Regions from separate parts of the Streptomyces sp. A18 genome, predicted to be linked through region 2. Evidence: riboswitches for the same ligand, from Rfam matches in the RefSeq annotation. Region 2 holds a riboswitch; the other holds the start of a gene.
What was found. A riboswitch is a leader RNA that binds a small molecule or an ion and turns the genes downstream of it on or off. The one in region 2 is predicted to bind S-adenosylmethionine.

Region 1: linked by a shared signal. The riboswitch ahead of thrC (threonine synthase) and the one ahead of AC5P1C_RS05905 (aminotransferase class V-fold PLP-dependent enzyme) in region 2 are both predicted to bind S-adenosylmethionine.

The regions. Positions count from the first base shown of each region.
Region 1 covers NZ_JBWLKL010000028.1:31,037-46,008, forward strand. Annotated here, with positions in the region: gene otsB (trehalose-phosphatase) at 1-151, shown strand, start outside; gene AC5P1C_RS31570 (alpha,alpha-trehalose-phosphate synthase (UDP-forming)) at 319-1,728, opposite strand; gene AC5P1C_RS31575 (LAETG motif-containing sortase-dependent surface protein) at 1,844-2,386, opposite strand; gene AC5P1C_RS31580 (glucosyl-3-phosphoglycerate synthase) at 2,442-3,386, opposite strand; SAM riboswitch class I at 3,556-3,690, shown strand; gene thrC (threonine synthase) at 3,708-5,018, shown strand; gene AC5P1C_RS31590 (MoaD/ThiS family protein) at 5,132-5,407, shown strand; gene AC5P1C_RS31595 (cold-shock protein) at 5,831-6,034, shown strand; gene groL (chaperonin GroEL) at 6,359-7,984, shown strand; gene AC5P1C_RS31605 (esterase/lipase family protein) at 8,081-9,343, opposite strand; partial or broken gene AC5P1C_RS31610 (Uma2 family endonuclease) at 9,658-9,795, opposite strand; gene AC5P1C_RS31615 (hypothetical protein) at 9,852-10,673, opposite strand; gene AC5P1C_RS31620 (DUF397 domain-containing protein) at 10,956-11,228, opposite strand; gene AC5P1C_RS31625 (helix-turn-helix domain-containing protein) at 11,209-12,051, opposite strand; gene AC5P1C_RS31630 (hypothetical protein) at 12,167-12,379, shown strand; gene AC5P1C_RS31635 (hypothetical protein) at 12,376-12,603, shown strand; gene AC5P1C_RS31640 (polysaccharide deacetylase family protein) at 12,790-13,551, opposite strand; gene AC5P1C_RS31645 (MFS transporter) at 13,736-14,926, shown strand.
Region 2 covers NZ_JBWLKL010000003.1:43,215-58,186, forward strand. Annotated here, with positions in the region: gene AC5P1C_RS05855 (C40 family peptidase) at 1-80, opposite strand, end outside; gene AC5P1C_RS05860 (NYN domain-containing protein) at 374-1,723, opposite strand; gene AC5P1C_RS05865 (hypothetical protein) at 1,758-1,997, opposite strand; gene AC5P1C_RS05870 (rhomboid family intramembrane serine protease) at 2,137-2,868, shown strand; gene AC5P1C_RS05875 (Lrp/AsnC family transcriptional regulator) at 2,865-3,146, shown strand; gene AC5P1C_RS05880 (small secreted hydrophilic protein) at 3,260-3,595, shown strand; gene AC5P1C_RS05885 (sensor histidine kinase) at 3,654-5,033, shown strand; gene AC5P1C_RS05890 (response regulator transcription factor) at 5,030-5,692, shown strand; gene AC5P1C_RS05895 (SLC13 family permease) at 5,779-7,191, shown strand; gene AC5P1C_RS05900 (glycerate kinase family protein) at 7,214-8,440, shown strand; gene AC5P1C_RS05905 (aminotransferase class V-fold PLP-dependent enzyme) at 8,392-9,804, opposite strand; SAM riboswitch class IV at 9,986-10,102, opposite strand; gene trpD (anthranilate phosphoribosyltransferase) at 10,177-11,241, opposite strand; gene qcrB (cytochrome bc1 complex cytochrome b subunit) at 11,381-13,012, opposite strand; gene qcrA (cytochrome bc1 complex Rieske iron-sulfur subunit) at 13,009-14,064, opposite strand; gene qcrC (cytochrome bc1 complex diheme cytochrome c subunit) at 14,061-14,870, opposite strand; gene ctaE (aa3-type cytochrome oxidase subunit III) at 14,953-14,972, opposite strand, start outside.

The DNA.
Region 1 (14,972 bases), on a different contig from region 2:
GGAGAAGCTCCGTTCGGACCAGGTGCGGGGGCTGCTTGTGTGCAGCGGCAACGCGGAGGTGGCGGAGCTGGCGGAACGGGCCGACTTGGTGGTGGACGGGCCGTCGGGAGTGGTGGAGCTACTCGTCGCGGTAGCCGCTCAGCTGGGGTGAGGGCGGGCGAATCTTCGAGTCCCCGACCGACTCCGCCCCTTCCGGACGGGCTGAAGATTCAGCCCGCCGGCGTTTGAGGACGAACTCGGCGGAGCCGGTGATGACGGCAACCAAGGCACCCGCGCCGGAGCGGGTTTTCGGGAAGGGGCGAGGTCGGGGAACAGGAATCAGGCCCTCAGCGCCCGCAGTTGATCCAGGAACCACTGCGCCGGCGGCAACGCCGTCCCCGCCGCCGCGAGCCGCTTGGTACGTTCCGCCCGCTCCTCCACCGGCATCGTCAGCCCGGCGTGCAACGCCTCAGCCGTCCCCGTCACGTCATACGGGTTCACGACGAGCGCATCCTCCCCCAGCTCCTCCCACGCCCCCGCCTCCCGCGAAAGGACCAGCGCACACCCCTCGTCGGAGACGACAGGCACCTCCTTGGCCACGAGGTTCATCCCGTCCCGGATGGGGTTCACCAGAGCCACGTCCGCCAGGCGGTACGCCGCGAGCGAGCGGGCGAAGTCGTCCTTCACGTGCAGCACCACCGGGGTCCAACCCTCCACCCCGTACTCGGAGTTGATCGAGTCGGCCACCCGCTGCACCTCTGCGGTGTACTCGCGGTACACCGCGAGATCCTGCCGGGATGGATACGCGAACGCGACGTGCACCACCCGCTCCCGCCACTCCGGCCGGGACGTGAGCAGCTCCCGGTACGCCAGCAGCCCCCGCACGATGTTCTTCGACAGCTCCGTCCGGTCCACCCGGACGATCACCTTCCGGTCGCCCTCGTCGCCCCCGCCGCCCACCTGCTCCCGCAGCGCCGCGAGCCGCTCCTCCACATCCGCCCGCCGCGACCGCTCCCGCAGGAAATCCGCGTCCGCCCCGAGCCCGTGCACCCCGATCCGCGTGCCCGACGTACCGCCGAGGACCGCCACGCAGCACTCCGTGAACGCGTCTGCCCAACGCCCCGTCAGGAACGCCGCCCGGTCGGCCCCCAGGATGCCCCGCAGCAGCTGCTCCGCGACGTCGTCCGGCAGCATCCGGAAGTAGTCCACCGGCGCCCACGGCGTGTGCGAGAAGTGGCCGATGCGCAGGTCGGGGCGTAGTTCGCGCAGCATCCCCGGCACCAGGGCCAGGTGGTAGTCCTGGACGAGGACGGAAGCGCCGTCGCCCGCGCTTTCCGCGAGCGCTTCGGCGAAGGCCCGGTTGTAGGTCTCGTACGACGCCCACTGGGCACGGAACTCCGGTCCGAAGGCCGGTTCGAGCGGCGTCTGGTACAGCATGTGGTGGACGAACCACAGCACCGAGTTCGCGATCCCGTTGTACGCGTCCGCGTGCACCTGGGGATCGATGTCCAGCATCCGCACGCCCGGTTCACCTACCCCGCGCCGCACCGCCTCCCGGTCGCCGTCCCCCAGCGCCGCGCAGACCCACAGGGCCGATTCCCCGTCCGATTCGCCGATCGCGCTGAGCCCGGAGACGAGTCCGCCGCCGCCCCGCTTGGCCGTCAGTTCCCCGTTCTCCTCCAGGGTGTACGTGACGGGGCCGCGGTTGGACGCGACGAGAACCTGGGCGGCGGCGTGCTCGGAGACCATGTGCCGAACCTAGCCCTTCCCGGCTGCGCTCAAACGTACGGCCGGACCCGTGGCGGGCCCGGCCGTATACGTCCATCACCTCTGGTGGGGTGCGCTTGGTCCCGTCCGCTCCTCGCTAGTGCCGCCTGCTCCTCGCCGCCGCCACCGCAAGCGCGCCAATCGCGCACAGGGCGATCGCGAGACCCGCGTACAGCATCGTGTCGGAGTCGCTGCCGGTGTCGGCCAGCTGACCGGGGCGGTCCACCTGCTCCACGGGGCCGTTCTGCGGCTCCTGCGGGGCGGGCGGCTTGCTGATGTTCTTCGCCTCGACCGTCTTGGGGCTCGCCGTCTTCGTCACCTCCAGGTCGGGGACCGGGACGGAGAGCGCGAGGTCCATGCCCGCGGTGTTGATCCGCTCCATGACGAAGGTGTTGTTGTTGTCGCGGCCTTCGCCGTCCGCGGCGGTGGCGCAGCGCGCCGCCATGTCCGCGGGCGTCGTCGGGCAGCCCATGACCGTGTTGCCGATGGTCTTGAAGTCGCCGTACAGCGATTCGTCGTAACGCTTGGCGAAGGGCTCGGCCACATCCGCGGCGGCGGGCACGGCCGCCGAGCCGAGTGCTCCCGCCGCGAGGCCGGCCGTGGCGATGGCCACGCCGCCGATGCGTCGCGCGCTTCCCATTACTCGTCTGACCCACATAAGTGGGGAATGTAGACAAAATGCCCAATATCGGGGGTTACGCCACGCGGCGGGCCGTGTATTCGGCGATGTCGGCCATCGGCGGCCGTTCCTCCGTGTCCACCGAATGGGTGCGCGGCTCGAACCCCTGCTCGCCCCGTTCGAACTGGGTGAGCTCGGGGCGCACGAGATGGCCGCGCGCGAGCCGCAGCTGCGCCGTCCGGTAGATCGCCGCCGCCATGCGGCCCAGCGCCTGCCCGTCCTGGTGCCGGTGCTTGCGCACGCCCACGTCGACCTGCGCGAGCGCGTCCAGGCCCACGGTGTGCAGGGCGTCGACGAGCAGACCCAGCTCCACTCCGTAACCGACGGGGAACGGCAGCCGCTCAAGGAGGGACCTGCGCGCCGCGTACTCGCCGCCCAACGGCTGGACGAACCCCGCCAGTTGGGGCCAGTGCATGTTGAGCAGCGGGCGCGCCATCAACTCGGTGACCCGGCCGCCCTGACCTGCGGTCCCGGCCAGGGGGCGGTCGTACATCGCCTTCACGAAGTCCACGTCGGGCTCGGTCAGGAGCGGGCCCACGATGCCGGTGACGAAGTCCGCCGAGAACTCCTTCAGGTCCGCGTCGACGAACGCGACGATGTCGCCGCCGGTCACCAGGAGTGAGCGCCACATGACCTCGCCCTTGCCGGGCACGGCCGGTATGCGCGGCAGGATCTCGTCCCGGTGCACGACCCGCGCGCCCGCCTCCCGCGCGACCTCGGCCGTGCGGTCCTTCGAGCCGGAGTCGATCACCACGAGCTCGTCGACGAGGGAGGCCCTCTCGATCAGCTCACGGCGGATCTCGGCGACGATCTCCCCGACCGTCTCCTCCTCGTCGAGCGCGGGCAGGACGACACTCACCGAGGCTCCCGACGCCCGTTTGGCGGCGACGAGCGCGCTGAGCGGACGGTCGGCAACGGACCAGGAACGCCTGGTCAGCCAGCGCTCGGCCTCTTCCAGCACGGCGGGTTCCTCCTGTGTGTGGCCTACATGTGATCCATCTCGCGGTTCGGACGACTATCTCAAGGGTCCAGGCCGTCGGTTACAGTCTTGAACAACGCGGATGACCATCGCATGTCGGGGGTCATCGCGTAACAAATGCCCTGGGCCCATGAAAGCCCAGGCGCCATACCGCTCATCCAGAGGGGCAGAGGGATACGGCCCGTTGAAGCCCCGGCAACCATCCCGCCGACCGCGCACGCGAGGTCTCGGTGGGGAAGGTGCCAATTCCGTCTCGTGGCGAGATGCGTCACGGGGAAGATGAGGAGAAAGGGCCTCGCCTCCATGGCTGCGCAGACTGTCGAAACGTTCGACACCACCCCCTCCACCACCACGGATTCCGTGGACCTCGGCCCCGCGTCCGGCCTCTCGTGCCGCGAATGCGGTGAGCTCTACGCGCTCGGTCCGATCTTCGCCTGCCAGGCCTGTTTCGGCCCGCTCGAAGTCGCGTACGACCTGCCGACCGGTGACCCCGAAGCGCTCCGGAAGCAGATCGAGTCCGGCCCCGACAACATCTGGCGCTACGCCCCGCTGCTGCCCGTCCCGGCGGACGTGGCGTCCAAGCCGAACATCAACCCCGGCTGGACCAAGCTGGTCAAGGCCGACAACCTCGCCCGTGAACTCGGCGTCGAGCAGGGCAAGTTGTTCGTCAAGGACGACTCCGGCAACCCGACGCACTCCTTCAAGGACCGCGTCGTCGCGCAGGCCATCGAGGCCGCGCGCGCCTTCGGCTTCACCACCCTCTCCTGCTCCTCCACCGGCAACCTCGCCGGCGCCGTCGGCGCCGCGGCGGCCCGCGCCGGCTTCCGCTCCTGCGTGTTCATCCCGCACGACCTGGAGCAGGGCAAGGTCGTCATGGCCGCGGTCTACGGCGGCGAGCTCGTCGGTATCGAGGGCAACTACGACGACGTGAACCGCTTCTGCTCCGAGCTCATCGGTGACCCGCTGGGCGAGGGCTGGGGCTTCGTGAACGTGAACCTGCGGCCGTACTATGGCGAGGGCTCCAAGACGCTCGCGTACGAGATCTGCGAGCAGCTGGGGTGGGTCCTTCCCGACCAGCTGGTGATCCCGATCGCGTCGGGCTCGCAGCTCACGAAGATCGACAAGGGCCTGAAGGAGCTCATCAAGCTGGGTCTCGTCGAGGACAAGCCCTACAAGATCTTCGGCGCTCAGGCCGAGGGCTGCTCGCCGGTGTCGACCGCCTTCAAGGCGGGCCACGACGTCGTGCGCCCGCAGAAGCCGGACACCATCGCCAAGTCCCTCGCCATCGGCAACCCCGCCGACGGGCCGTACGTCCTGGACATCGCGCGTCGCACGGGCGGGGCCGTCGAGGACGTGAACGACGAGCAGGTCGTCGACGCGATCAAGCTGCTCGCCCGGACCGAGGGCATCTTCGCGGAGACCGCCGGGGGGGTGACCGTGGGGGTCACCAAGAAGCTGATCGAGGCGGGCCTCATCGATCCCTCCCTGACCACGGTGGTCCTGAACACCGGTGACGGCCTCAAGACCCTGGACGCTGTTGCCGAGACCTCTCAGGCGACGGCGACGATCAAGCCCAGCCTTGACGCGTTTCGCTCCGCCGGGCTGGCCGGTTAACCGCCGTAGGGCCTGACCGCCCGTCGCCGACGGGCGGTCGTGGTCCGTCCTCGCGCAGTTCCCCGCGCCCCTGACGGGGCGCCTCCGCCCCCTGAATCATCGAGGTGAACCCCATGAGCGTGAACGTTCGTATCCCCACCATCCTCCGCACCTACACCGGCGGTCAGTCCGAGGTCGCCGCTGAGGGGGCGACCCTCTCCGAGGTCATCGCCGACCTGGAGAAGAACCACACGGGCATCGCTGCCCGTGTCCTGGACGACCAGGGCAAGCTGCGGCGCTTCGTGAACGTCTACGTGAACGACGACGACGTCCGCTTCGAGCAGGGCCTGGAGACGGCGACGCCGGACGGTGCCGGAGTGTCCATCATTCCCGCCGTCGCGGGTGGTTGATCCTTTAAAGAAACACCCTGCGTAATCTCCATTGCCCCCTCCGCGAGAGAAGCGGAGGGGGCAATTCCATGCGGTTGAGCGCGGTACAGTTGGGAAGCGAGCTTCCTGTTTGTGCCGAGCGCATATACGAAGTCGCCCCGAGGGCGACAAGAAGTAGCCAAAGTGCACTGCCCATTTGCCCTTCCCGTGGCATTTGTCTGGCCCGACTTGCCCTGAACTCCGGCGAATTCTCCGCAAATCTCCGATCAGGCGTGCCCAGAATTCTCGTCCGATTGACCTGTTGCAGAGGGCAGTTGGGCAGATACATTCAGCCGCGGTCGACGCGTTCCGGCGCACGCCTCCACAACCCATTGGGGGGGTGAGGTCTGACCCGGGTCCGCGAAGTGCGGGTCCGTGCAAGGGCCAGTAATAGGGGAGTTAGGCATGGCTCAGGGCACCGTCAAGTGGTTCAACGCGGAGAAGGGGTACGGCTTCATCGCGGTCGACGGTGGTGCGGATGTTTTCGTCCACTACAGCGCGATTCAGATGGACGGCTACCGCACCCTTGAAGAAGGTCAGCGAGTGGAGTTCGAGATCTCGCAGGGCCAGAAGGGTCCGCAGGCGGACATGGTCAAGCTCGCCGTTTGATCTCGGCGCGATCGGCCAGTGACTTAGCGAGTGACGAGGGGCCCGCATCCCGACAGGGGTGCGGGTCTCTCGTGCGTCCCGTGGCGCACCCCCGTGCGCGCGCCCCCTCGTACGTCTGGGATCCGTAAGAGGCGCTTGCACTCGTAGGGGTCGAGTGCTAATCATTGGGCTTAGCACTCTCCGAGTGAGAGTGACAGAACTTGGATCGGGTCGGTGAGGCCCGCAGGCCGGGTGGGGCAAGGAACCACAAGGTTTGCAGGCCGTCCGTCGCGGGCACTGGCGCGATCCGGAGCATGCCACCCCTGTCCGGGAGGACCACTTCACATGGCCAAGATCATCGCGTTCGACGAGGAGGCACGGCGCGGCCTCGAGCGCGGCATGAACCAGCTCGCCGACGCCGTCAAGGTGACCCTGGGCCCCAAGGGTCGCAACGTCGTCCTCGAGAAGAAGTGGGGTGCCCCCACGATCACCAACGATGGTGTTTCCATCGCCAAGGAGATCGAGCTCGAGGACCCGTACGAGAAGATCGGCGCCGAGCTGGTCAAGGAGGTCGCGAAGAAGACGGACGACGTCGCCGGTGACGGCACGACGACCGCGACCGTCCTGGCCCAGGCGCTGGTCCGCGAGGGCCTTCGCAACGTAGCCGCCGGTGCCAACCCGATGGCCCTCAAGCGTGGCATCGAGAAGGCCGTCGAGGCCGTCTCGGGCGCCCTGCTCGAGCAGGCCAAGGACGTGGAGACCAAGGAGCAGATCGCTTCGACCGCCTCCATCTCCGCCGCCGACACCCAGATCGGCGAGCTCATCGCCGAGGCGATGGACAAGGTCGGCAAGGAAGGCGTCATCACCGTCGAGGAGTCGCAGACCTTCGGTCTCGAGCTCGAGCTCACCGAGGGCATGCGCTTCGACAAGGGCTACATCTCGGCGTACTTCGCCACCGACATGGAGCGTATGGAGGCGTCGCTCGACGACCCGTACATCCTGATCGTCAACTCCAAGATCTCGAACGTGAAGGACCTCCTTCCGCTCCTCGAGAAGGTCATGCAGTCCGGCAAGCCGCTGCTGATCATCGCCGAGGACGTCGAGGGCGAGGCCCTGTCGACCCTGGTCGTCAACAAGATCCGTGGCACCTTCAAGTCCGTCGCCGTCAAGGCCCCGGGCTTCGGTGACCGCCGTAAGGCCATGCTCGGCGACATCGCCATCCTCACCGGTGGCACCGTCATCTCCGAGGAGGTCGGCCTCAAGCTGGAGAACGCCGGTCTCGACCTGCTCGGCCGCGCCCGCAAGGTCGTCATCACCAAGGACGAGACCACGATCGTCGACGGCTCCGGTGAGAGCGACCAGGTCCAGGGTCGCGTCAACCAGATCCGCGCCGAGATCGAGAACTCGGACAGCGACTACGACCGCGAGAAGCTGCAGGAGCGCCTGGCGAAGCTCGCCGGCGGTGTTGCGGTCATCAAGGCCGGTGCCGCGACCGAGGTCGAGCTCAAGGAGCGCAAGCACCGCATCGAGGACGCCGTTCGCAACGCGAAGGCCGCCGTCGAAGAGGGCATCGTCGCCGGTGGTGGCGTGGCCCTCATCCAGGCCGCCGCCGTCTTCGAGAAGCTTGAGCTCGAGGGCGACGAGGCCACCGGTGCCGCCGCTGTGAAGCTGGCCCTCGAGGCCCCGCTGAAGCAGATCGCGGTCAACGCCGGCCTTGAGGGTGGCGTCGTCGTCGAGAAGGTGCGCAACCTGACCGTCGGCCACGGCCTGAACGCCGCGACCGGTGAGTACGTCGACATGATCGCCGAGGGCATCCTCGACCCGGCGAAGGTCACGCGCTCTGCCCTGCAGAACGCCGCGTCCATCGCCGCGCTGTTCCTCACCACCGAGGCCGTCATCGCCGACAAGCCGGAGAAGGCGGGCGCTGCCCCGGCCGGCGGCGGCATGCCGGGCGGTGACATGGACTTCTGATCGACCTCTGGTTGATCTACGTCCCGTACGTACCGAGGGCGGCACTCCTTCTCACGAAGGGGTGCCGCCCTCGGGCGTTTCCGGAGCCGTGTGTGACTACGGCAGCCGGTCGAGCAGCCAGGTGCAGAGTTCTTCCGTGATCAGGGTGTGGCCCTCGTTGTGGGTGGCGCAGAGGTACTCGTCGAGCTCGGTGTCCTCGGACTGCTCCGGGAACGGATCGTGCAGCTTCTCGTGGGTGTCGATGTCGCGCAGGGCCACCGCGCTGACGGAGGGGACGAAGCAGTGCTCGCGGATCTCGGCCTCGGAGCCGAGGCCGATGATGGCCGGGATCTTGTTCAGCTCGTCGGCGAGGATGCCGAAGCCCTCCAGGGTGCCGCCGGGCGCGCCGTCGATCTCGGGCATGCCCGAGGTGCGGATCTGCGGCTTGCGCAGGGTCACCACCCGTAGCTGGGCGACGAGTTGGTCCTCGCCCGCGGGCTGCGTGTAGAGGTGGGTGCCGGTGATGGCGAGGCCCTTGCCGCGGAACGCCCGCCGGCCCGGAGCGATGCCATTGGCCACGCCCGTGCGCACGCCGTTGGCGACGCCGATCTTCTTCGGGCGCATCGGCCAGCCGCCGACCCGCTCCAGCTCGGCGAGGAACTCGACGCGCTCCTTGTCGGTCTCCGGGGTGTCGTCCCACTCGGAGATGTGCTGCCACAGGAGCTGGCGCGCGGCCGGGCTGTTCATCTGGTTCGAGAAGGCCGCGTTGAGCCGCCGGATGTAGTGCGCGAACGACTGCAGCGCGATGGGGATCCAGGCGCCGCGGTGCGGGCTGTCGAAGGAGAGGTACAGCGCGGTCTGGTGGTCGACGCTCTCGTGCTCCATCTTGGTGAGCGCGTACCGCGTGACCAGGCCGCCCATGCTGAAGCCGCCGACGGTCAGCGGGTGGTCGCCGGTGCGCCGCGCGATCGCCTCCTGGATCGCCGAGCGTGCGGCCACGGCGTTGTCCAGGATGGAGGCGCTGCGCTCGTCGAAGCCGAGGATGACGACGTCCCTGCCGCGCGTCCGCAGCTCGCTGATGAGCGCGTACTCGCCCCGCTCCAGGCCCTCGTAGAGGAAGTCCAGGTCGCTCGGTCCCGTACTGAAGCCGTCGGCGAGGATCACCGGCCGGGTCAGGCCCTGCTGGGGATCGGCGAGGTACACCCAGGCCCTGCCGCCCGGCAGCGTCCACTCCTGGTCCGGGGCGGGGGCGGCCTCGGAGACTTCCTGGGGGCCGGGCGCCAGGGTGATGTGCGCGGCGGACCGCCAGGCCTCGATGATCTGCTCTTCGCTGGGCGCGTTGGGGTCGTTGGGCCCGCTGGGCCCGCTGAGGTCGGTCATGAAGGGTCCCCTCCGGTTGTGCCGCTTCGATGACGTTCGGTGCCATCCTCGGTACGTCACGTAGGCGCCGGAAGGTGGTCTCAGGTTTCCGCGCGGGGAGCGGGGCCCTTTCGGACAGAGGGGAAATGGCCGCATTTGCACTGCGTCGGCCGTGGCGGATTCAGGACCCTGTGGTCGACGGCCGGGCGTCGGACGTGTCAGCGGCGCAACTCGGTCAGCGGGGCGTGACGGGGCCTGCTGGGGCCGGGGAAGTATGTCGCGAAGGCGACCGGAGAGGCGACCGGGGAGGGAATGCGGATGGTGGAGCCGTAGTGGTAGGCGCGGCCCTTCTCCTGGCGGTCGCGGCGGTCTGTGTCGCCGTCGTGTGAGGTGACCTCGACGACCATGAGGACGCCTTCGGGGGAGGCCCACTCGCTGTCCTGGCCGATGAAGTGGTCCAGAGGGGCAAGAGCGGTGCCTCCTTCCCTCCATCGTGACCCGACCCCGTGCCGTCGGACCGTGGGAGCGGTCATGCGTGTGTCCGTTCCTGTGGGCTGTGCGCTGTGGCCCGTACCGCTGCCGCGTGGGCGCGGACGGATTCGGGTGGCAGGGGGGCCGGGATTCCCCGACCGGGGCCGACCTCGCCCCGGCAGGGGCCGCATACGCCGCCGGGCAGGGCCTCGGGCCGGCCGGGGGCGCCGCACCTTCCGCACTCCAGGACGCGGAGCGCGGGGCGGGGGACTGGTTCTGGCGGGAGCTTGGTCGTGAGGCGGCTGCGGATGAGGGCCGCCGGGCTGTGGACCGGGGTGGGGAGCCCTGCGGTCAGGGCGCGGAGTACGTCCGGCTCCGTGGCGCCGCGCGTGAACCACTCGGTGAGCTGGGGTTCCAGGGCAACGCAGTCCGCGTACGAGAGGGACAGCGCGGGGGCCGTCCGGCCGAGCGCCGCGAGGAGGATGAACGCGCGGCTGCGGGTGGGGCGTTGGGGTCTGTTCGGGTCCGGGCCCGGTTCCGGTACGTCGCCGCGCGTGAAGGCCGCCCACCAGGCGTCGTCCCGCGCCGTCCGCGAGAACCACGTTCGGGTGATCCAGCGAGCGCTGCCGCTTCCGTATACGTGTTCCCTGCCTCGCCTCAAGTGACCGGCCGCCTGGAGCCTGTTGAGGGCGGTGCGGAGGGCGCACTGGCCGTACGGGAGGTGCTTGGCCAGGGTCTTCACGGAGATGTCCGTGCCGTCGGGGAGGCGGTCGAGGTACGCGGCGATGGCGCCTTCGCGGGGCGGGAGGTGGGTGAAGTCGGCGTTCGTGGGGCGAAGTTGTTCGGGCGCCGAACGCTTTCCGTAGCCAGGGCTGGCCATGGGGTGCGGGTCTGCGTGCGCAGAGCGGAGGGCGGTACTAAGCTTGGCGTCAGCCATGGATCGAACTTCGCTTTCGATCGTGATGGTTAAACCCCCGCAGGTGTTGTCGCACCGGGCGGGGGTTGTTCGTTATTCGGGCACGCTAGAGCGTTGTCACGCTGCGTGGCAAGTCGCCTTCCGAAAGTGATCGAGTTCGCCAACTCGAAGGGAGGGAGGGCGGGTTGGGGCCCGCCTCCCGTTCCTTGAAAAGAGGGCTCGGCGCTTGTGGCTTGAGCCTCGGGGTCAGTTGTCCTTGAGATCCGCGAGGAATGCGGACCAGGCCGTGGCCCGGAACACGAGCTTCGGGCCGGTGGGGTTCTTGGAGTCGCGGACGGGGGCGAGGTCCGGGTGCCCGTCGGCTACTTCGAGGCAGTCGCTGCCGCTGCCGCCGCTGTACGTGGACTTGCGCCAAGTGGCTACCTCCAGGCAGTCGCCGCCCTGGCCTCCGCTGTAACTCGACTTGTGCCAGATGGCCGTGCTCAGGTCGTACTCGTACTCACGGGTGCTGTTCTCCATGCCCGTAATCCTGCGCCACTGACTCGATCAGGGCCAGGGATTCACGTGGGGGGAGGGACGCAGCCTGGAGAAGGTCGAACATCAGGGTGTGGCGGGCGACGGTTGCCGGGTCGTCCAGGAGCTTGCCCATGTTCGGTGCCTCGACGAAGGAGAGCGGGGGCGCGTCCTCGCATTGCATCAGTTTTAGGGGTCCGTCCATTGCCGCATGCGCCCCTGCGCCGAACGGCAGCACCTGAAGAATGATCCGGTGCTGCCGCGCAAGTCCCGCCACGTGGCGCAGTGCCTCCGCCATCACCGCGCCGCCGCCGACCACTCGCCTGAGGGCCGCCTCGTCAACGATGCACCACAACAACGGCGTTGTTGGATTGTCGAGGAGGTGGGCGCGTTCGAGTCGCGCCTCCACTTGGTTGCTGATCGTGTCGTCCGTCGCCGTCGGGTGATAGGCGCGGAAGATCTCCGTCGCGTACGCCCTCGTCTGGAGCAGCCCCGGGATCAGCAAGGTCGCGTACTGCTTGATGGCCGTAGCGGCGGCCTCCGCCTCCGCCGCCTCAGCGAAGTGATCCGGGTACTTCGACTGGGCGACCGCCCGGCAATTGCGGGCGAAGAAGCCCCCCGTGTTGAGTACCTCGTCGAAGTGCTGGGCGTACTCCAGGTGCATCCGCCGCGTACCCGCCTCCAACTGCCCGATGAACGAACCGCTGACGAACAGCGGCGCGCCCAGGGCCTCCTGGCTGATCCCCTTCCGCTCCCGTGCGTGACGGAGCTCGCAGCCGAGGAGGGCGCGGGGGTTCGATGAGGGGTCCAGGTCCTTGCGGCGTGTCATGGGCAACTCCTCGTCCAACAAGGCGGGTTGTTGGGATGTGGCCGCTTCTCAGGCTACGCATCGCCGGACACGCTTAGTGAGGAAACGGCAACACCCGGTGTGAGAGGCAGGGGCCATGGCGCTGACGGCGGAGGAACGGGTGCGGGCGGCGGAGGAGGCGGTGCGGCAGTTGAGAGCGGGGCTCGAAGACGTCGGCGTCACGTTGCCGTCCCTGCGGATGGACCCGCTGACGGCGGCGGCGGAGAACGCGCTGCCGCTGGTGGAGTTGGGGCGCTGCAACCTCGACACCGCGCTGCGGCTCGCCGCCGTACTGGAGGGCCCGCGGTGAACGACGACGGCCCCGGAGTGCCGGAGGCAGGTACGTACGCCGTCGATTTCCGGGACGGCAGCGTCGGTCAGGTCATGGGCTGCGAGGGCGGCCTCGTACAGCTGCGGCCACTCGGCGGCGGCCGGGAGTGGGACTGCCCGCCGGAGTCCGTGGGGCAGGCCCCGCCGGGGGACGTGCTGCGGGAGCGGGTGCGCAGGCTCAACCGGGAGAGGCGGTTGCCGTGAGCGGATCGCACCGGCAGGGCGGGGCCGAGCTATGTAGGTAGAAGTGGGCCCTGTAAGTACATGGCGGGAGATCGAGATGTCGCTGACACACATCGAAGCTGAGAGGTTCGCTGCGGAAGGTCGTCGGCGCAACGTACGCGAAGGCCCCCTGACGGTCTGACCCGGCCGGGGCGGGCGCGGCGCGGCTCAGCGCACCGGGAAGCCGAAGGTATAGCCCTGCTGCTTGAGTTGGGGGAGGAGCGTGCGCAGGGCCTCGACGGTCTGGGTGCGGTCGCCGCCCGCGTCGTGGAAGAGGAGCGTCGGCCCGTTGGGGAGTTCGCGCTCGACCGTGGCGACGATGGCGTCCGTGCCGGGGCGCTCGAAGTCCTTGGTGTCGACGTTCCAGCCCAGCGGGCGCATGCCCCGGTCGGCGGCGAGCTTGCGGCTGTAGGGGGTGAAGGCCCCGCCGGGCGCGCGGTAGTACATCGGCCGTACGCCGCCGGACGCCTTGGTGATCATGCGTTCGGCGTCGAGGATCTGCTCCGACTGGTAGGTCTTGGAGTCCTTGTCCATGCCGGTGTTGTGCGACACCGAGTGGTCACACAGGCGGTGCCCGGCGGCGACGACCTTCTTCACCAGGTCCGGGTGGGCCTCGGCCTGCGTCCCGACCATGCAGAAGGTGGCCTTCACGTCGTACTCCCGCAGCACGGCGAGGACTTGGGGCGTCCACTTGGGGTCGGGGCCGTCGTCGATGGTGAGGTTGACGCCGCGCTTCCCCGCATCCGAGGCGTGCGCGATGCTCGTCGAGACCGGCTGCACGGCGCTGGGCTTCTTCGCCGCCGCCGAGGAGTCGCTCGCCGTGCCGGCCTGTGCGCTCCACACCCCCGCGCCGGTGGCGAGCAGCGTCACCCCGAGCGCAGCTCCGATGATCTTGCCGTACCAGCCACGCCCACCGCTGTGCCGTGCCATGTCCGCCCCTTTGCGTCCCGTCCCTCGCCGCGCCCCGGTCCCGCGCGGCCACCTGGCAGGACGAGGAATGGGGGTCAGGGGATGCACCGGGGGCCAGTCCGTTACCGATCAAGGACAATTCCGGGGGACCCCGCGGACATCCCTGCGCGCGCGGCGCGCGGTGTGCGGGGTTAGCGTCGGCGGCATGGACGTTGATCAACGACGTTGGCGCCAGTGCCTCCTCAGCGGGGCGGTGTTCGCCGTGTGCATGGCCGGCACCACCCTGCCGACTCCCCTCTACAGCTTCTACCAGGACAAGTTCGGCTTCTCCGAGCTGACGGTCACCGTCGTGTACGCCGTGTACGCCTTCGCGGTCATCGGCGTGCTGCTGCTCGCGGGCAACGTCTCGGACGTCGTGGGCAGGCGCCCGGTGCTGCTGTGGGGCCTGGGGTTCGCCGCGGCGAGCGCCGTCTGCTTCCTGTGCGCCGTCGGGATGGGCTGGCTGTACGCGGGGCGGCTGCTCTCGGGCCTGTCCGCCGGTCTTTTCACCGGGGCCGCCACCGCGTACGTGATGGACACGGCACCGCACGTCGGCGCCTCCCGGGCCACGTTCGTGGCGACGGCCGCCAACATGGGCGGCCTCGGCTGCGGTCCGCTGCTCGCCGGTGTGCTCGCGCAGTACGCGGCCTGGCCGCTGTACCTGCCGTTCGTCGTGCACCTCGCGCTGGTCGCCGCCTCGGCCGCGGTCCTGCTGCGGCTTCCGGAGACCGTGCGGGAGCGGCGGCCGCTGAGCACCGTACGGCCGCAGCGGCCCGGTGTGCCGCCGCAGGTGCGGGCGGTGTTCGTGCCCGCGGGGATCGCCTCGTTCGTGGGGTTCGCGCTGTTCGGGGTGTTCACCTCGGTCAGCCCGGCGTTCCTCGCGGAGTCCCTGGACGTGGAGAACCACGCGGTCAGCGGTCTTGTCGTCGCGCTGGCCTTCTTCGCCTCGACCGCCGGGCAGTTGGCGACCGGCCGGGTCGGGGTGGGGCGGTCACTGCCACTGGGGTGCGCCGGACTCCTCGCCGGTCTCGCGCTGCTCGCGGGTGCGCTGCACTGGGATCTGCTGGCGTTGGTGGTACTCAGCGCACTGGTCGGCGGGTGCGGTCAGGGGCTCGCTTTCCGCGGGGCGCTGTCCGCGGTGGCCGAGGCGTCTCCCGCGGACCGGCGCGCGTCGGTGATCTCGACGCTGTTCGTGGTCGCCTACACGGGCATCTCGCTGCCGGTGATCGGGGTGGGCCTGCTGACGGGTCCGCTGGGCCTGGAGGGCGCGGGGCTCGTGTTCATCGCTTGCATGGCGGTCCTGGTCTCGACCGCGGGGGTCTATCTGCTGCGGCGGCCGGTACAGGCGAAGGCGTGAGGCGGCACCCCGCCGGGGCGGGGTGCCGCCTTCTGGTGCCGCCTTC
Region 2 (14,972 bases):
GCGACGGCAGCGGCGGCGGTCGCGGTGAGCACGGTCACGCGGGCGCGGCTCGGCTGCTTGGGTCGACGGTGGGACGCCACGAAGGCGGCTCCTTCTTCCTCCAGCCGCCTACCGAGACCCGGTGGGCGGGTACCACCGCTGTCACCCCGGATGGGTGATCAACCGAGCGGAGGTTCGAGGCGAGACCCTAGTGACCTTCTTGTGATCAGTTCAAATCCTGACCGGCAAAAAGAGGGGTGCGGGACGCATATTTTACCGATAACGCACAGGCGGTAATGATCAATTGACGCTACGTCGCGTAGCCGACGTCCCAATTCGGGCATAGGGAACAGGAGTTACTTGCGCACCCTTAGCCCCGCAGAAGCGGCGTACGTCAGCCGCGCGAAAGCCGCTTCAGAAGGACGGCCGAGGCGACGGGACGCGCCCCCGCCTTCGCGATCCCGTCGGCCACTTCGCGGTCGGTCGAGACGACGACCACGGGGCGCCCGGGAGGCTCGGCGCGCACCAGCTGACGGATCAGCTCGTCCGCGGTGACGCCCGGCTTGGAGAACAGCACCCGCACCCCGCGCGGCGGCGCGAGCAGCACGGGCGCGGCGAGTTCGGCCCCGTCGAAGACACAGGTCATCTCGGCGCCGGTCTGCGCGGCGAGCTGCGAGAGCGAGCCGAGGAGGCGCAGCCGCTGCTTCTCCAGGGGCATCGTCGGATAGCCGGTCTTGGTGACGTTGTAGCCGTCCACGACCATGTGCGCCTGCGGCAGCGCGAGCAACTGGTCCAGGATCGCCGGGTCGTTCTCGGAGAGCGCGCGGGCCGCGATGTCCTTCGGGGTCATGCGCCCCGGCTCGACGGCGTCCACGGTCTCGGCGGGCCGCACGGAGACCGGCGGCAGGGCCAGCTCGCGGCGCAGCCCCTGGGCGGACTCCAGAACCGTGTCGAGCAGCAGGCGCACCCGCATGTCCTCGACGCTGCGCCCCTCGCGCGCCGCCCTGCGGCTGGCCTCCAGGGCGGCCTCGGTCTCGCTGAGCCGCGCCTTGAGCCGCCGGGACTCGCTCTCGGCGGCGGACAACTGCGCCTGGCCCTCGGCCCGTACGGCGTCGGACTCGGCGGCGGCCTTGCGCAGGGCCGCCTCGCCGCGCTTGACGTCGCTGAGGGCGCCGCGCAGCTTGCGATGCATCGATTCGGCTTCCTTCTTCGCCGACTCGAGTTCCGTGCGCAGCCGTTCGGTCTCGGCCTTCGTGTGGCCGCGGGCCGCGGAGAGCTCCTCGCGGAGCCGTTCGAGCTCGGCCCTCGTCTCGTCGTCGAGCCGCTCGGCGTCGGCCCGCAGGGCCTCCTCGCCTGCCGCGGTCACCAGCTTCACCCAGCCCGCGGGGCGCAGCACGTAGGCCGCGGCCGCCACATCGAGGGGGTCCGCGGCCGGGGGCGGGGTGCCCGCGTCCAGGGCGCCGGTGAGCTCGGGCTGTGCCTCTCTGAGACGTTCGCCGATGCGCTGCCTGAAGAGCGGGTCGCCCTCCAGGGCCGCCGCCATCGCGTTGCCCGCGAACTTCGTGCGCCGGGTCGGCGTGAAGCGGGCGTACTGCCGCAGTTGTGCGGGCAGTTCGCTGACCGTGAGGCCGCCGAAGCCGTCCGAGACGATCTGGACGACCCGTCGGCGCACTCCGTCGGGCAGCGGACGGTCGAGCACCTCAGCGGTGCCGTCGTCCGGCTCCCCGCTTGCGCTCTCCACCATCCGTCACCCCACTAGCTGTGCGGGGCCCGCTCCCTCAGGAGCCGGCACCCGGCCTGTCCACGAGTTCCACCTGGTCCACCGCATTGCACCAGCGGCAGCGCACCGACTCGATGGTCTCACTGACCACCTCGCGTTCCTCGACGCTCGACTCACCGGCCAGGTCGAGGTGCACGTACTCGACGACCTTCGACGTGCGGGTCACGTCAAAACGCGTGAGATTGCCGCACAGCGCGCAGCGCCACCGGGTGGTGTCGGTCGGCAGAGGAACCGTCATCGTGGCTGTTTCGCTTTCCTTCGGAATTCCATGGTGTGTGGTGCCCGTAACCCTAAGGCCTGTAAGGGGCTCCATGCGGCGGCCTCCTGCGCGGCGGGGCGGTCTGTACGGTTTGCTGCCCTTACGTCATGCTCTGATCATGATCAAGACATGGGGTACGACGGCGGGCAGGATGATGAGGGGACAGTCGGCCCCGGTGACGTACGGCCTGATCGCGGCCTGCTCTCTGGTCTTCCTGATCTCACCGCTGTCCGGGTTCAACCCCGCGTACGGCACGGGCGACGAACTGATCGCCGCCCAGCAGGCCTACTTCGCGCGCTGGGGCGTGGTCCCGTCGGACCTGTTCAGCGGTGCGCTGCGGCCCGCGCTCGCCCCGGCCACCGCGCTCTTCGTGCACGGCAGCTGGCTGCACCTGTTGGGCAACATGCTCTTCCTCTACGTATTCGGGGCGATGGTCGAGGAGCGGATGGGGCACCTCCAGTTCGCGTTCTTCTACCTCGGCTGCGGCTATCTCGCCCTGTTCGCCTACGCGGTCGCGCACGCGGGCTCCGACCAGACCCTGGTGGGCGCGTCGGGGGCGATCTCCGCGGTGCTCGGCGCCTTTCTCCGTCTCTTCCCGAAGGCGCGGGTCACCAGTCTCTTCCCGTTCCTCTTCTTCCTGCCGCTGCGCTTCCCGGCCTGGGTGGTGCTGCCGTTCTGGGTGACGCTGCAGTGGCTGGCCGCGCTGCAGGGCGGCCAGGGGCCCGGTGTGGCGTATCTGGCCCATCTCGTGGGGTTCTCGCTGGGCTTCGTCTACGCATGGGTGCGGTATGGCGGGGCGGCTAGAGTGAAGAAGCCAGCACCGGCTACCGAGGGAGACAGTCAGCCGTGATCACCGCGATCGTGCTCATCAAGACCAGCGTGGACCGGATCCCGGAGATCGCCGAGTCGATCGCCGCCCTCGACTGTGTCAGCGAGGTCTTCTCCGTGACCGGGACGTACGACCTCATCGCCATGGTCCGCGTATCGCACCACGACGACCTGGCCGACGTCATCCCCGGCAAGATCAGCAAGATCCCGGGCGTGGAGGGGACGGACACGCACGTCGCGTTCCGCACGTACTCCCAGCACGACCTGGAAGCGGCGTTCGCGATCGGCCTGGACTCCTAGGCATCCGCTGCCGGGCGTCCGCGCGGATGCCGGACTCGGCACGGATGCCGGATGAGCGTTTCTTCATCTGCAGCTCATGCTTCTGACGCACCGCGCCCCGCACCCTCACTGTCATGGTCTTCTCCCACCGCATGGCCGCCCTGGCCGCCGTCGTGGCGATCCCCCTCGGCATCGCCGCGACCAGCTACGCCCTGACCGACAGCCCCGAGCCTCCCAAGGCCCCGCCCAAGGTGGAGCTGGAGAGCGGCTCGCCGTCCTCGTCGACGTCACCGTCGTCGTCGGCATCGCCTTCCTCGAAGCCCACCACTCCCCGGCCGACGCCGAGCGACGAGACGGTGTCCCCACCACCGGTGAGCGAGAATTCCTCGGGCGATGACAACGACGACGACGGCAACGAAGGCAGCGGCCAGGGCGACAACGACGACGACGGCCCCGGTGACGACGGCTGAGCGCCCGCACCGCTGGATATCGGCCCGTGTCCGCATCCTGCTCTGGCTGCTCGTGGTGATGACGGTCGCGCTCACCGCGGTCGCGGCCACCACGCGCTCCGTCCTGCTGCGCGACGTCGACCACCGCATCGACCGGCTGCTCGCCCAGGAGACCGGCGAGTTCACCAACCTCGCCCGCGAGGGGGTCGATCCGCAGACCGGCCAGAAGTTCACCTCTCCCGATCCGCTCCTGCGGCTCTTCCTGTCCCGCCAGTACGCCGACCCCGACGAGGAACTCCTCGGCCTGGTCGGCCGCCCCGGCAAGACGCCCGCGAAGAAGGAGCAGTCGCGCGAGCCACGGATCGGCCATCCGCTCGCCGAGGACCCCGCCGCGCTGCGCACGGTCTTCGAGTCCCCCGACGCCACCGGCACCCTGCACCGCTCCCAGGGCGAGGTCCGCTGGGCGAAGGTCGAGATCGCGGCGAGCGGCGGCCACCCGGCGGCGGCGTTCGTCGTCGCCTTCCACCCGGCGGGCGAACAGGCCAAGGCGGGCGACGTGTTCACGATGCTCCTGGCCATCTCCGGGGTCGCGCTCCTGATGACGACCGGCATCGGCTGGGCGGTCGCGGGCCGCATCCTCAAGCCCGTGCGTCTGGTGCGTACGACCGCCGCGCAGCTCACCGAGCAGGACCTGACCCAACGCATCCCCGTACAGGGAAAGGACGACATCGCGGCGCTCGCCGAGACGTTCAACGGGATGCTCGACCGGCTGGAGCGCGCGTTCGCCGCGCAGCGGGAGTTCGTCGACGACGCCGGGCACGAGCTGCGCACGCCCATCACCATCGTGCGGGGCCATCTGGAGCTGATGGGCGACGATCCGCAGGAGCGCGAGGAGACGGTCCGGATCGTGATGGAGGAGCTCGACCGGATGAGCCGCATCGTCGAGGACCTCCTCCTGCTCGCCAAGGCCGAGCGCCCCGACTTCGTCACCCCGGAGCCGGTACAGCTCGCCGAGCTGACCGCGGACGTCTTCGTCAAGGCACGGGCGCTCGGCGACCGCGACTGGAAGCTGGCCGAAGTGGCCGACGGCGAAGCCGGTCTCGACCCGCAGCGCATCACCCAGGCGATGGTCCAGCTCGCCCAGAACGCCGTCCAGCACACCGTCCCCGGCCAACGCATCGGCATCGGCTCGCGCAGCACGGCGGGCCGGATCGAGTTGTACGTCGCCGACAGCGGGCCCGGCGTCCAGGCGCAGGACGCGGCGGTGATCTTCGAGCGGTTCCGGCGCGGCACCGCACGCCGCGGCGCCCGCGCCACCGGAGCCGGACTCGGCCTCGCCATCGTGCGCGCCATCGCCGAGGGGCACGGTGGCCGGGTCGAGCTGCGGCCGACCACCCCGGGCTCCGGCGGCGCCACCTTCGTACTCGTACTGCGAGAACAGGAACCCGTACTGCCATGAACCGGATTCTCATCGTCGAGGACGAGGAGCGCATCGCCTCCTTCGTCGAGAAGGGCCTGCGCGCCAACGGCTTCACCACCAGCGTCGTCGGCGACGGCGACGCCGCCTACGACTACGCCCTGACCGGCAGCTTCGACCTGGTCGTCCTGGACATCGGACTGCCGGGCCAGGACGGCTTCACGGTCCTGCGCCAGCTGCGCGAGTCCCGCGTGACCACACCGGTCATCGTGCTGACGGCACGCGACTCGGTCCGGGACACGGTGGCGGGCCTTGAGGGGGGCGCGGACGACTGGATGACCAAGCCGTTCCGCTTCGAGGAGCTGCTCGCGCGGGTGCGCCTGCGGCTGCGCACGGCGGCGCGGGCGCCGGAGGTGACGGTGCTGCGCAGCGGGGAGCTGACGCTGGACCTGCGGACACGCAGGGCGCGTTCGGGCGAGCGGACGGTGGATCTGACGGCACGTGAGTTCGTGTTGCTGGAACTCTTCCTGCGCCATCCTGGTCAGGTCCTCTCGCGGGAGCAGATCCTGTCGCACGTGTGGGGCTACGACTTCGACCCCGGGTCCAACATCGTGGACGTGTACGTACGGGCGCTGCGCAAGAAGCTGGGCGCCGAGCGGGTGGAGACGGTGCGCGGGATGGGGTACCGGCTGCCGGGGTGATCTGCGGCAGGGGCGGCCAGGCGCGGGTGAACTTTCCTTCATCCAAGGCTCATTGAGGGCTCACGGCCGGGCCCGAGGCTCAATGCGTGACCCTGAACCCCCGCCAAGCCATCACCCTGTGCATCGCGCTGAGCCTGTGCGCGCTGCTCGTGGTGCCCGGCAACTTCCCCGGCCTGAGCGGCGACGCCCGGCTCACCCTCGCGGTGTTCGCCCTCGCGACCTGTGCGTGGATCGGCACGCCGATCGACGACACGTACATCGCGCTCGGTGCCGGGCTCGCGCTCACCGCGACCGGGGTGATCAGCAGCGACACGCTCTTCGGCACCCTCGGTGACGAGACGGTCTGGCTGCTGATCTGCGCCTTCGTGCTCGCGGCGGCCGTGGCCCGCAGCGGTCTGGCGGGCCGGGCCGCGGCCTTCCTCGTCAGCGGGGCGCGCAGCGTACGGCAGTTGACGCATCTGACGACGGCCGCCCTGGTCGTCACGGCCTTCGCGGTACCCGCCACGTCGGGCCGCGCCGCGCTCGCCCTGCCCGTCTTCCTCGCCCTCGCCAAGGTCCTCGCCGACCGCAGGCGCCTGGTGGTGATGCTCGCGCTCCTGTTCCCGACCGTGATCCTGCTCTCCGCGGTCGCGACCCTGATCGGCGCCGGCGCGCATCTGATCACGGTGTCCGTGCTCCGGGAGGCCACCGGGGACCGGATCGGCTTCACGCAGTGGATGCTCCTGGGCCTGCCGCTCGCCGTCGCCTCGTCCCACCTCGCGGCGGAGGCCGTCCTGTTGACGACGACACGGCGGGCGGACCGCAAGGGTCCCGTCCACATCACCGTCGAGCAGCTTCAGGAGCACAGCGAGCAGCCGGTCACCGGAGTCTGGGAGCCCGCGGAGACCCGCTGCGCCCTGCTGCTCGCCACAGTCGTCGCGCTCTGGTGCAGCGAGCCGCTGCACCAAGTGCCGCCCGCAGTCGTCGCGTTGATCGGCGCGGTCGTCGCCTCGTCCCCCGCCCTGGGCACCGTACGCCTGAAGGACGCCCTGAAGACCGTGCCGTGGTCGCTGCTGCTCTTCATGGCGGCGACGATGGCGATGGGGGTCGCGCTCGCCGAGTCGGGGGCGGCGAAGTGGCTGGTGGGCGGAGTTCCGCTGGATGTGCCGCCCTGGCTGTTCCTGACCGTCGTCGTCACCGTCAGCACGGCCGCGCACCTGATACTCCAGTCCCGCTCGGCCCGCTCCTCGGTCCTGGTCCCGCTGGTCGTCGCGGCGGCCGTCGGCGCGGGCGTCAACCCGGTCGCCGCCGCCCTCGCCTCCACGGCGGCGGCGGGCTTCTGCCACACCCTGCCCGCGTCCGCGAAGCCCGTCACCCTCTTCGCCGACATCCCGGGCACGCCCACCTACACCCCGCGCGACCTGCTGCGTCTCTCCGCGGTCCTCGCGCCGCTGACCGCCGCGCTCGTCCTGCTCTTCGCCGTGGCGCTCTGGCCGCTGCTCGGCGTACCCGTCCGCTGACCCCACCCGCACTGGAGACCCCATGCTGACCCGTTTCGCCATCGCCCCCAGCGGCTTCAAGGAGTCCCTGTCCGCGCAGTCGGCGGCCGAGGCCATCGCCGAAGGAGTACGCCGCGTCGTCCCGCACGCACAGACCGATCTGATCCCCCTGGTGGACGGCGGCGAAGGCACCGCCCGCGCCCTGGCCACCACGGGCGGCGGGCGCCTGGTCGCGCTGCCCGCCACCGGTCCCGTCGGCCAGCGGATCGGCACGCACTTCGCGCTGCTCCCGTCCGGCACCGCCGTCGTGGAGATGGCCGCGGTCGCCGGGCTCTCGCTGGTCCCGCGCGGTCTGCGGGACCCTGGCGCCACGACGACGTACGGGGTCGGCGAGCTGATCCGCGCCGCGCTCGACGCGGGCGCCCGCCGCATCCTGGTGGGCTGCGGCGACTCCGGCACCTCGGACGGCGGCGCGGGGGCCCTGCAGGCGCTCGGCGCCCGGCTCCTGGACGCGGACGGCTGGGAACTGCCGCGCGGCGGCCGGGAGTTGACCCGACTGAACCGCATCGACCCCGCGGGCCTCGACCCTCGCCTGAAGTCCACCGAGATCCGCGTCGCGTGCAACCCCTTCAACGTCCTGACCGGCGAGCGCGGCGTCGCCCGCGTCTTCGGCCCCCAGAAGGGCGCCACCCCCACGCAGGTCGAACAGCTCGCGGCGGCCCTTGAACACTGGGCGCACGTCCTGACCCGCGACCTGCACGTCACGGAGGACCTCGCGCTCGGCCCCGGAACAGGCGCGTCCGGCGGCCTCGGCGCCGGTCTCGCCGCCCTCGGCGCCCAGCTCCTGCCCCGCTTCGACGTCCTGCTCGACGACCTGGACCTGGACGCGCGCCTGGCCCGCGCCGACCTCGTCGTCACCGCAGAGGGCGCCCTGGACCACCAGACGCCGCGCGGCAAGGTCCCCGCCGAAGTGGCGCGGCGCGCCAAGCGGTTCGGCCGCCCGGTCCTGGTCCTCGCGGGCACGATCGGGCAGGGCGCGCACCACGTACGGGCGGAGGGTGTGGACGCCTACAGCGCGATCCTGCCCGCGCCGGTCTCACTGACCGAGGCGCTCGGCCGCGGGGCCGAGTTCCTCACCGACGCGACCGAGCGCGCCCTGCGAATGATTGTGCTGGGGTCACGCCTGAAGGGGCACCCCAAAGCCCAGAACCCGGCTCAGGTTCAGGCGGCCGTGGTGTCCGGCACGCAACGCCCGTCCTCGGTGCGGTAGTTCCACCGCGCGCCGTCCGCCACCAGCTCCTTGACGGCACGCACGAAACGCTCCACGTGCTCGTCCGGGGTGCCGGCGCCGAAGCTGACGCGGATCGCGTTCAGCGACTTCTCGCCGGGCGCGGCCTCGGGGGCACCGCACTCGCCCTGGGTCTGCGGGTCGCTGCCGAGCAGGGTGCGCACCAGCGGGTGGGCGCAGAAGAGGCCGTCGCGTACGCCGATGCCGTACTCGGCGGAGAGCGCGGCGGCGAAGTGTGAGCTGTTCCAGCCGTCGACGACGAAGGAGATGACGCCGACGCGCGGCGCGTCGTCCCCGAAGAGCGAGAGCACCTTCACGGCCGGTACGTCGGCGAGGCCCTCGCGCACCTTCGCGATGAGGTGGCGCTCACGGGCGACGAGCTCGTCGAAGCCCGCATCGGTCAGCGCCTTGCACGCGGAGGCGATCGAGTACACGCCGATGACGTTCGGCGAACCGGCCTCGTGGCGCGCGGCGGTGTCGTGCCACTCGACGTCCACGCCGCCGTCGCTGCGCCGCGCGACCTTCCGCGATGCGCCGCCGCCCGCGAGGTAGGGCTCGGCCGCCTGCAGCCAGTCGGAGCGGCCCGCGAGGACGCCCGAGCCGAAGGGCGCGTACAGCTTGTGGCCGGAGAAGGCGACCCAGTCGACGTCCAACTCGCTGATGGAGACCGGGTGGTGGGGCGCGAGCTGCGCGGCGTCCAGGACGATGCGGGCGCCGTGCGCGTGGGCGGCGGCGGCGAGCTCCTTGACCGGCCACAGCTCACCGGTGACGTTCGACGCGCCGGTCACGCAGACCAGGGCGGGGCCATTGGGGCCTCCCCCGCTCGAACGAAGTTGAGAGCTCGGGGAAGGGTCGCGGTCGGCGAGGGCGCGCTCCAGGGTGGCGACGGCCTGGTCGGCGGTGCGCGGGGCGTTCAGGTACGTCACGCGGGCGTCGCGCCAGGGCAGCAGCGATGCGTGGTGCTCGGTCTCGAAGACGAACACCTGACAGTCGGCGGGCAGCGCGGCGGCGAGCAGGTTGAGCGAGTCGGTGGTCGAACGGGTGAAGACGACCTGGTCGTCATCGCGGCAGCCCAGGAACTCGGCGACGGTGACCCGGCTGTTCTCGAAGAGGTCGGTGGAGAGCTGCGAGAGGTACCCGGCACCCCGGTGCACGCTGCCGTAGTACGGCGCGTACGCGGCCACGTCGTCCCAGACCCGCTGCAGCGCCGGGGCGCTGGCCGCGTAGTCGAGCGCCGCGTAGGTCACCTCGCCGCCGGTGACGAGTGGCACGGTGACGTCACGGCCGAGGACGGGCAGCGGGGCGGCACAGACGGTCTGGTCGGCGGCAGCAGTGGTGACAGACATGGCGAACTCCCGTGGGAAGGCAGGCGAGTTCACTGCGATGGCGCTCGAACGGCGCTGCAGTGAGGAAAGAAAAAGGGGGTGCGGAAAAGGGGCCGGGAAGCCCTATCGCATTCGCTTGCTCACGAGACTGCTCCCTTGAGGACCAGGACCCCAGGGGTACGACACTCATCGAGTGCGCAGGGGTCCGCGCTTGCCATACGCCTTGCTGCGTACGGCCTGGTCTTCACCCGGGGCACCCCGCCACGGACGGAGGGTTGCCGGACAGCGAGCCGGGGCTTAATCGCTGTCACTCATGACCTGCGCAGCATCTTGCCACACGATCTTCTCGGTGGACACCGCAGTCCGGGATCCGGACTGCGGTGTGCGCCACACTCAGCTGTTGCTGGCCGCCACCCAGCGCTCAAGGGCCCGCTTCGCGGACCCGGAGTCGATCGACTCCGCCGCCTTCGCGATGCCGGCGCCGATCTGCTCCACCAGGGTCGCGTCGCTCGGCGCGAGGGCGACCAGGGCCGCCGCGGTGTTGAGCAGCACGGCGTCCCGCACGGGGCCCTTCTCGCCGTCCAGGAGGCGCAGCGCCACCTCGGCGTTGTACGAGGCGTCGGCGCCCCGCAGCGCCTCCACGGGGACGAGGTCGATGCCGACGTCCCGCGGGTCGAAGGCCTCCTCGCGCACGACGCCGTCCCGTACCACCCAGACCCGGGAGGTCGCGGTGGTCGTCAGTTCGTCGAGCCCGTCGTCGCCGCGGAAGACCAGGGAGGAGTTCCCGCGCTCGGCGAAGACCCCGGCCACGATCGGCGCCATCCGCGGGTCGGCGACACCGACCGCCTGGGCCCGCACCTTGGCCGGGTTGGTGAGCGGACCGAGAGCGTTGAAGACGGTCCGGATGCCCAGCTGGCTGCGCGCCGCACCGGCGTGCCGCAGCGCCGGGTGGAACTTCACCGCGAAGCAGAAGGTGATCCCGGCTTCCTCGGCCACCTCGACGACCCGCTTCAGCGGCAGCTCCAGGTTCACCCCGAGCTTCTCCAGGACGTCCGACGCGCCCGATGCGCTGGAGGCGGCGCGGTTGCCGTGCTTGACGACCTTCGCGCCCGCGCCCGCGGCCACGATCGCCGACATCGTGGAGATGTTGACGGTCTTGGCGCCGTCACCGCCGGTGCCGACGATGTCGACGGTCTGCCCCGGCACCTCGATCACATTGGCGTGCTCATACATCGTCCGTACGAGGCCGGTGATCTCCTCCACGGTCTCGCCCTTGGCCCGCAGCGCGACCACGAAGCCCGCGATCTGCGCGTCGGTCGCCTCGCCCCGCATGACGCGGTCCATGGCCCAGGCCGTGTCCTCGGCGCTCTGGTCCCGCCCTTCCAGCAGCCCGTTCAGTACACCGGGCCAGGAACGGGCCGCCGCGGTGTTGCCTCCTGCGGGGGTCACAGCGCTCATCTGCCGCTCCTGGGTTCGTCTGGATGGGGACAGGAACACCTTATCCAGCCCGGGGGACGGCAAAGAGCCCCGTCCATGCACTGGATGCATGGGACGGGGCTCTCGCCGTGGCGACCATGGAGGTCAGAGCTTCAGGGGATCAGTGGTGGCCGTGGCCGCTCGTGATCTCCTTGTACTCCTCGGTGGTGGGCTTGGGGATCTGGCCTTCCTCCCCGTAGTAGCCCTTGGAGAGCTTGGCCCGGAGCTTCTGCGAGCCCTTCACCTTGCGCTCGACGCCGTTCTCGTCGGTCGAGGGACCGATCTCGACGGGCGCGTACTGCTCGTGCGCGGTGAGCGTGTGCAGCTGCTCCTGGTTGAGCGGCTCGTGGACCTCGATGAACTCACCGTGCGGCAGGCGCTTGATGATGCCCGACTCGCGGCCGTGCAGGACCTTCTCCCTGTCGCGCCGCTGCAGACCCAGGCAGATCCGCTTGGTGGCGATGAAGGCGAGGACCGGAGCCACGAAGAAGGCGATGCGCACGAACCAGGTGATCGAGTTGATCGACAGATGGAAGTGCGTGGCCCAGAGGTCGTTGCCACCACCGACGAGCAGCACGAAGTACCAGGTGATCCATGCGACGCCGAACGCCGTACGGGTCGGTGCGTTGCGCGGGCGGTCCAGGATGTGGTGCTCGCGCTTGTCGCCGGTGACCCAGGACTCGATGAACGGATAGACCGCGATCGCGACCAGGACCAACGGGAAGATGATCAGCGGGATGAACACGCCCAGGACGAGCGTGTGACCCCAGGCGTTGATCTCCCAGCCCGGCATGACACGGATCAGACCCTCGGAGAAGCCCATGTACCAGTCGGGCTGGGCTCCGGTGGAGACCTGGTCCGGACGGTACGGGCCGATCGCCCAGATCGGGTTGATCGTGGCGATCGCCGAGACGGCCGCGATCACACCGAAGACCAGGAAGAAGAAGCCTCCGGCCTTCGCCATGTAGACGGGCAGCAGGGGCATGCCGACGACGTTCTTGTTCGTCTTGCCGGGGCCCGCGAACTGCGTGTGCTTGTGGTAGAAGACCAGGATCAGGTGCGCGACCACCAGGCCGAGCATGATGCCCGGCAGCAGCAGGATGTGCACCGAGTAGAACCGGGCCACGAAGTCCCCGCCGGGGAACTCCCCGCCGAACAGGAACATCGACAGGTACGTGCCCACGATCGGCACGGACAGGACCGCGCCCTGCATGAAGCGCACACCGGTACCGGAGAGCAGGTCGTCCGGGAGCGAGTAACCGGTGAAGCCGGTGAACATGCCGAGGACGAACAGCAGGAAGCCGAAGACCCAGTTGACCTCGCGCGGCTTGCGGAAGGCACCCGTGAAGAAGACGCGCATCATGTGCACGAACATCGCCGCGAGGAAGATCAGCGCCGCCCAGTGGTGGATCTGCCGGATCAGCAGACCACCACGCACATCGAAGCTGATGTGCATGGTCGAGTTGAAGGCCTCGGACATCAGCTGGCCCTGCAGCGGGATGTAGCTGCCGTGGTACTCCACCTCGTTCATCGACGGGTGGAAGAACAGGGTCAGGTACACACCCGTGAGGATGATGATGATGAAGCTGTAGAGGCAGATCTCACCGAGCATGAAGGACCAGTGGTCCGGGAAGATCTTGCGCATGTTGGCCTTGGCCAGGGAGTAGATCCCCAAGCGGCCGTCGGCCCAGTCGGCGACCCGCTCACCGGCGGGCGCCTCCTTCTTACGCGTATCAGTCGTCGTAGTGCTCATCCGCGCTCCCAGAAAGCAGGACCGACGGGCTCAGCGAAGTCGCCGAGCGCCTCGAGGTAGCCCTCTTCGTTCACGCCGATGCGCAGCTGCGGCAGCGCGTGACCGGCCGGGCCGAAGATCACTCGGGCACCGTCGGAGAGGTCGAAGGTGGACTGGTGGCACGGGCAGAGGACGTGGTGCGTCTGCTGCTCGTACAGGGAGATCGGGCAGCCGACGTGGGTGCAGATCTTGGAGTACGCGACGACACCGTCGTGCGACCACTCGAGCTCCTGCTTGTCCTTGATGTTGTCCGGCTGGATCCGGACGATCATCAGGGCCGCCTTGGCGATCTCCTTCTGGAAGTCGTGGTCGTGCTCCTCCAGGCCCTCGGGCTTGGCGAAGGTCAGCGAACCGACCGCCACGTCCGACGGGCGCAGCGGCTCGTTCGTGTTCATGTTCACGAGCAGCTTGCCCTTGGCCCACAGCGTGTGCCGCAGCTTGTCCTCCGGCAGCGGACCGAGGTCACGCAGCAGGACGACGCCGGAGAGCGGCACCATGGCGAGCGCGCCGAACATCGTGTTGCGGATCAGCTTGCGCCGGCCGAACTGCGACTCCGCGGCACCGGCCTTGAAGTCGGCCATGACCTTGGCCTTGACCTCGGGCTCGGCCTCGATGGGGTGACGCTCGTCGGCGACCTCCACATCGGACATCAGGGTGCGGGCCCAGTGGACGGCGCCCGCGCCGATGCAGAAGAGCGCGATGCCGAGGGTCATGCCCAGGGCGAAGTTCAGCGCACTGATGTGGCCGATGGGCCAGATGTAGACGCTCTTGTCGACCGGGAACGACACGAACGAGGCGATGAAGCCGACCGTGGCGAGCATCGAGAGCGTGAACAGGAAGGCGACCGCACGCTCGGACCGCCTGGCGGCCCGCTCGTCGATGTCCTGGACGCGATGCTCGTGGGGCGGCAGCCCCGGGTCGGCGAACGGATTCTCTTCCTTCACCGCCACCGAGCCGTGCTCGGTCTCCTGCACGCTGGGCAGGTTCTCTTCAGGATTCTCTTGGCTACTCATGACTTCTTGGCCTTTGCGGTCCGAGCGGCGACCCACACGGCGACCGCGATCAGCGAGCCGAGACCGAAGATCCAGGCGAACAGCCCTTCACTGACCGGACCCAGACCACCCAGCTTGAGACCGCCAGGGCTCTCGGTCTGTTCGCCGTTGACCGCGTCGAGGTACGCGATGATGTCCTTCTTGTTCTTCTCCGGCATGATCGTGTCGGGGAAGGACGGCATGTTCTGCGGGCCGGTCTGCATGGCCTCGTAGATGTGCTTCGGGGAGACATCCTCCAACGAAGGAGCGAACTTGCCCTTCGTCAACGCGCCGCCCTCACCGGTGAAGTTGTGGCACTGCGCGCAGTTGGTGCGGAACAGCTCGCCACCCTTGGCGATGTCCGCCCCGTCCGGGCTGTACTGCTTCTCGGTGGGGATGGTCGGGCCCGCGCCCAGCGAGGCGATGTACGCCGCGAGCTGGTCGATCTGGGCCTGGTTGTAAATGGCCTTCTTCTTCGGCGCCTGGGCGCCCGGCTGCTGGAGCGGCATACGGCCGGTGCTGACCTGGAAGTCGACGGCGGCTGCGCCGACGCCCACCAGGCTAGGACCGTCGGTGGACCCCTGACCGCCGGTTCCGTGGCAGCTGGAGCAGCCCACGGAGTACAACTTCTTGCCCTCGTCGATGGCGAGGGACTGGGCGGTGTCGTCGGCCTGCGCCTTGTCCGCGGGTGCGAACGCGGCGTACAGCCCCCCGGTGGCCGCCAGCGCGAGGAGTAGGACGACGATCGCCGCCAGCGGGTGGCGTCGTCGTGCGGAGAGCTTTTTCACGGATTACCCCGGTGTCAGGATCTTCTGCGTCGATGCTTCTGGAATGAGTCGGAACGTCGGACCCGTCCGGGCCCGGCCCCGTTTACTTGATCATGTAGATCG